One region of the Xenorhabdus cabanillasii genome, then DNA from elsewhere that is predicted to be linked to it. Evidence: predicted binding sites of a transcription regulator. Region 1 holds the regulator's gene; the other holds the start of a gene.
The links. The regulator LexA, encoded in region 1, represses DNA repair genes until DNA is damaged. The targets are predictions, from matches to a motif close to TNCTGTATGTACATACAGNA.
Positions count from the first base shown of each region.

Region 2: BDD26_RS13505 (metal-dependent hydrolase) is a predicted target of LexA. The motif match lies at 1,771-1,790, and genes of this name have one in related genera.

Region 1 is NZ_QTUB01000001.1:910,264-913,447, forward strand. It holds gene plsB (glycerol-3-phosphate 1-O-acyltransferase PlsB) at 1-946, opposite strand, end outside; gene BDD26_RS04545 (diacylglycerol kinase) at 1,084-1,455, shown strand; gene lexA (transcriptional repressor LexA) at 1,574-2,191, shown strand; gene zur (zinc uptake transcriptional repressor Zur) at 2,329-2,793, opposite strand; gene BDD26_RS04560 (DUF2628 domain-containing protein) at 3,035-3,184, opposite strand, start outside.
Region 2 is NZ_QTUB01000001.1:2,889,734-2,892,917, forward strand. It holds gene BDD26_RS13500 (L-cystine transporter) at 1-696, opposite strand, end outside; gene BDD26_RS13505 (metal-dependent hydrolase) at 1,138-1,731, opposite strand; gene BDD26_RS13510 (YniB family protein) at 1,981-2,520, shown strand; gene BDD26_RS13515 (fructosamine kinase family protein) at 2,727-3,184, opposite strand, start outside.

The sequences.
Region 1 (3,184 bases):
GCAGGTAATCCATATGGCTGCGATGGCATGGAACATAGACCAGTTCATGACTATCTTGTGCCAATTGGCGGATCCGTTCGGCATTATGGACATTGATACCCTGATAGAGGCGGTTCCACGTCCAGCTCAAAACACGGTCTGTTATGCGTACAGTTTCATAGGAGAAATCCGCTGCAATCTCTTCCAGCATATTGATAGCGTTTTGTTTTGCTTTCTCTGGCGAGATTTTCTTGCTACGGGCTTCATCGGCAATGGCTTTTTCAATGGCCTTGGATGCCAGTAATTTTCTGAACAGATCCTGTCGGGCAGGTAAACGTGGTCCGACTGCGGCCAGACGTTGACGGGAATAGTGGATCCGTGCAACACGGGCAAGTTTATTGGCAATAATCGTATCCGTACCATGATCATCGGCTATACTGCGCAATGAAACAGGCGTGGAGAAACGAACAAAACTATCCCGCCCGAGCCACAGGATTGCAAAAAACTTCTGGATCCCATTGAGAAGGCGCAACTGTGGTGCTGTATTTGTTTCTTGCCCTTCACGTCCCGGGGAACGTCCAAACATCACGGAAACGGGCACCATCTGAATATCCAGATTAGGGTTATTGCGATGTAAGTCCAGATAAGAATGAAAAATCTTTACGGACTCATGCTTGGGCGCATAACAGCGGAACACTCGTGGGCCGTCATCAATAAAAACACAACTTGGGAGCTGTGTATCATCAATATCCAAAGGATTTAAAGGATCTGGTAGATCTTGAGCCAGACATTGTTGACGCAAGGTCAATAAGTCGGCTTTTGAATGATACGGGAGCACATACAAAATAGGCCGGGTCGTATCAAGACTCAACTCTTGAATGGGAGCCGTTGGAATAAGTTTACTTTTTACTAAAATTTTTATCGGAAAATTCAATAACTTGTAATATATTTTACGCCAAGCTGACATAACTGCTTTAAGCCTCTTATTAGCAATGCGTCGCAAGCATACCAGAAACAGATTTTGAGATCTGTGGAAATAAGATAATAATAAGATATAAAAGTTATATGATCTTAAAACTATTATGATTATTGAAGAAAGTTTTTATGGCGAATCAATCAACAGGCTTGAGCCGTATTATTAAAGCGGCGAGGTATTCAGCAAAAGGTATTAAAGCCGCGTGGCAGAATGAGGCTGCATTTCGGCAAGAGGTAATTTTAGCTATCTTAGCGGTTATTGTGGCATTTTCCTTTGATTTTGGCATGCTTGAGAGACTTTTTCTCATTAGCTCTGTCATATTGGTGGTTATTGTTGAAGTGCTAAACAGTGCAATTGAGGCTGTGGTTGATCGAATCGGCAGTGAATATCACGCATTGTCGGGGCGAGCAAAAGATATGGGCTCTGCTGCCGTATTTTTAGCTGTTATTTTGGCACTGTTCATCTGGGTAACAATCATTGGGTCGTATTTTATACGCTAAGGTGATTTATTTTTCGTCAAAATTCGTTATTTAGCGGCTTTTACATTCTGACAGGTTCCCAATTCAATTTTAGCTGTATATACTCACAGTCAGACTGTATAAACAAACAGGGGGCGAAATGAAAGCATTAACTGCCAGGCAGCAACAGGTTTATGATTTGGTGCGTGACCATATTTCGCAAACGGGTATGCCACCGACACGTGCTGAAATTGCAGCACGCCTTGGTTTTCGTTCACCTAACGCAGCAGAAGAGCATTTAAAGGCACTGGCGCGTAAAGGGGTGATAGAAATTGTCGCTGGTGCTTCCAGAGGAATCCGTTTGCTGCTTGAAGAGGAGGATGAAGGTACGGGATTACCACTAATCGGTCGTGTTGCTGCTGGTGAACCACTATTGGCTCAGGAACACATCGAAAGTCATTACAAAGTGGATCCGGAATTATTTAAACCAAATGCTGATTTTCTATTGCGTGTTCGCGGTATGTCAATGAAAGATATCGGTATTATGGATGGTGATTTGCTTGCTGTGCATAAAACGCAGGATGTTCATAACGGGCAGGTTATCGTCGCACGGATTGAAGATGAAGTCACAGTAAAACGCTTCAAACAAACAGGAAACAGAATTGAACTGATTGCTGAGAATCCTGAATTTGAGCCTATCGTTGTGGATTTACGCAAACAGAATTTTACCATTGAAGGATTGGCAGTTGGCGTTATTCGTAACGGGGATTGGTTCTGATTGTAAAAGCGGATAATTACAGTTTGCCATTTTGGGCGGTCATTTTTCATTGTTCCCGCGAATCAAAAGATTATCTGGGAACTTGGAAATTAATAAACTTTTCAGTGATGACCGCCTAATAAAACGAATTTTAAAACTTATTCCGTACAGGAATTCATTTCATGGCAGGAAGAGCACAAGCCGTGAACTTCTATCACACTGTGTCGCAGATTAAATCCTGCATCTTGCGCTAACTTTTGTATAGCTGATTCAATATCTTTAGCATCCTGTTCGGTAACAGAACCACAATTATCACAAAGAAACATAGCTGATGTATGACAAGGTTCTTCAAAGTGATGACAAATCACATAACTATTCGTAGATTCTATTTTGTGGACAAAGCCCTGTTCCAGTAAAAACTCCAACCCACGATAGACTGTCGGCGGTTTTGCCTGTGGCTCAGCTTCACGGAGCAGATCCAGCAAATCATAGGCACTTATTGCACCTGGTTGTGCTGAAATTAAACGCAGAATTTCAAGGCGTTGGGGTGTTAAACGAACCCCTCGTGACAGGCAGATTGCCTCAGCCCGTGTCAGTAACTTTTTTTGATTGATAGTTTTCATTACATCCTTCACACCCAGCATATGCCAATGGTTGTAATGTTATCATGTTTTTCAATTCGTAGCTTCGTAGCTGAAATCTGCTTAATGGTCATGACTCTGCCATTCTCCTTGATTACCAATTAATAAATTATTTTCTCTAAATAACATGTCAAAATTGTTGGGTATTTTCTTACTCCCCTGCGACGCGAGGAGTAAGATATCCTCATCATTATTATCTTTTAGAATAGAATGTTAATTTGGATCATTTTTCATCGAAGAATATACCCTTAAAAGGGTTCCAGCTATCATCACCTTTTATTTCTTTCAGATAGTAGGCATAGTTGGCTGAAAGTCCATATAGGAAAGCAAATGCTACTCCTATAGCATTATAAAAATTATCTGATAATTCAAG
Region 2 (3,184 bases), 2.0 Mb from region 1:
CAGTCTGACAAGTTTCATTGCCCATGCCTGCATAGTATCGATAGCAACAAGTGCTCGCTCACCACGCTCGCGGTCATCTTTTATCATTTGTAATGCAGCAATTCCCAGGAATGTTGCAAAAATGACCACACTTATAATTGAAGTTGGGCTTGCTCCTGTGAGATCTGCAAATGGATTTTTAGGAATAAAAGAAAGGATTAATTGCGGCACACTCAGCTCTGAAACCCGATGGATATAGTTTGCTTCAATCGCTGACAGACGCGCAGTTTCTTGCGTACCTTGAATTAATCCGGCAGAAGTTAAGCCAAACATACTGGCGATAACAATAGCAATTAAAGCGGAAATGGCGGTAGTAAACAGTAAAGTACCGATAGTCAGGAAGCTGATTTTGCCTAAAGAAGACGCCTTATGCAGTCGTGCAACTGCACTCAGTATAGAGGCAAAAACCAATGGCATAATGACCATCTGTAACAATTGTACATAACCATTACCGACAATGTTGAACCATTTAATTGATTCTTTCACAATAGGATCGTGTGCACCATAAATCACATTTAATGCCAATCCAAAAAAAACGCCTACAATCAGGGCAATAAGAACTTTCTTGGATAGGCTCCATTGATCTGAACTCGTTTTAGCTAATACTACGAGCAGCGTTGCGAAAATCAGCACATTAATAATGAGTGGTAAATTCATCCCCAGTCTCCAATATTTTGACTAATATGATTTTTTTGTATGGAATATGCTTACTTCAGGTTATAACAAAAAGTTGCACCATATATTCTATTAACTATGCATGGTATCAATATAAGAATTGGCTTTCTTATAATTAAAAAGAATAAAATATAATTATTTATCACTAGCTAGTTCAATTAGTTATATGTGCTTATGTAATTTATTTTCACCTTGTTCAGGTTTGGTAACAATGTGCAGAGATTTACCGCGTGATATATGGGTTTCTTGGTGTTATATAATTAATATAATTCATATTGTTACATCAGAATAGGAGGACATAACTAACAAAATAGCAACGCTGAAGATGAAAATGATAAGTAAAAATTAAAAAGTAATACTTATATTTTGAGTTAACTCCCCATCTTTTAAATGGGGCTGTGGTTTGATTAAAAATAAACTCAATTACTTATATAGATTTTGTAATTTATCGATATTTAACTTATCAAGTGGCAGTTTATCGAATGGTAGTTTGTCTAAATAGTGCATAAACGAAAAATCGATGTACTGTGGAATGAGAATAGCAATTGCTACAATCAAAACGGCTATAAATCGTTCCGCTTTTTTGCGCTCTTTTCCCCTTAATATAGGGATTCGGAAACGCATCTTTAGTGGCCATAAGAGAGGGATACCTGCTGGAGTAAGCATATCTGCAACCAAATGGCTGATATAGCCTACGATCATGGCATGGAAAAAGTCAGTTGGTATGGGCCAGTCAGCAGGCATTTTGGTCTGAAAGAGAATAATGCCAACAACTAGTGCCAATAGGCTATGTGTGAATCCTCGATGCCCACAAAGTCGTGCAATAGGAATGGAAATAAAACGGAATAACCTGCCTAACGTTGAATGTGGATGATCAATATCAGGTAATAAAGAAGCCAAAAGCACACCAGGAAGCATATGCAACCAATCTCCCTGTGCTATTTCTGGCGTAATTTCTAGCTGATGAGCCAATACAAGGCTGGCAACTGAAAAGAGAAGATGCCCTTCTGCTGTCATAATTATTTATACTGAATTGTTTGTTATATTGATATTTATTGCTGTTTATGCATACAGTTCGCGCTAGTATAGAGGGTTTTGTATAAGTTGAATAGGGGTAAACAAGAAAAATCTTTTATTTATTAACATATAACACTAATATTTAACTGATTTTTGTCTAGAATAGTTATCCATGCTTCTGGAGATTCGTTCACTTACTGTCGCGTTATAACTTGAAATTTATTGGGTATATGCTCATGAGGAGTATTAATGACGTATCATCAAGCAAGATATGTCGCTATTGCGAAGCGGCTGTTGGGATGGATTATTTTTGTACCCGCTTTTTTGTCAACTTTAGTTTCAGTGGCTAACCTGATATGGCAACATGAGGTTAAAGGTGAGGGCATTAATGCAGTATTGAATGATTTTTTGAGAATGATGGCTGAAATGATCAAATTCAATACACCATTTTTGGATTTTTTTTGGAAGCACTCTCCAACTCCAGACTATGTGGCAATGATCACAGGGGCAAATGTCAGTTTTTTGGTTATCTATTTCCTGATGTTTGTTGGCTTGGCAATGAGTGCATCTGGTTTGAGGATATACCGCCAATTCAAATTTATTAAGGAACAAATTGAAGATCATATGGTCCTTGAGAAAGCTAAAGAGAGCGGTGTAACTAAGGAACAGTTGGAAGCTAAAATCGAATTTCCACGCCATTCATTATTCAGCCAAATATTCATTCTTTATATATCACCCATTATTATCGGCGCAATCGCCTATTTTTTATCGAAATTATTAGGTTGGTAATATATAAGATAGCTGCGAGAGTAGTTAGCTCTGCAGCTTACTGGTATATCCAAGAATAGAACGGAGAACTGTCTAAAATAGCACTCTGATATCGGGTAGTTATAATATTCGTAAATTGAGGGTATTAAAATCTAGTTATTAACTTTAACCATTGAATTAGACTTGAAAAAAGAAATTTTCCTTTATTATGTAGATAGTCTGAATGATTATTCAGATAATATATTATCGATTATGGTTTGCACGGCAATGAAACTATCGCCACCAAAAAGGTTACAGCGATTCAGTAAATAATAGAGCTGATAAAGTGGCTGTCGTTCAATAAAGTCTGGTGGCAATGGCCAAACACTTTGATAACCGTCAAGAACTTGCAGAGGCAATTCAGGATAGAAAGGGAGCATAGCAAGGTCACATTCACGATCTCCCCAATAACATGCAGGATCAAATGCTACGGCGCAATTGTTGTTTAATGATGCACAATTTGTTGGCCATAAATCGCCATGCAATAAAGAGGGTTCAGGTTGATGAGAATGCAGTTTGTCACTGATTTTTTGGACAATAGAATCGATATTCCCGAATACCATTCCCTTGTCTGCTGCAAGTTGTAACTGCCAGCCAATGCGCTTTTCTGCGTAAAATTGATTCCAGCGTTTTTGCCACCCATTAG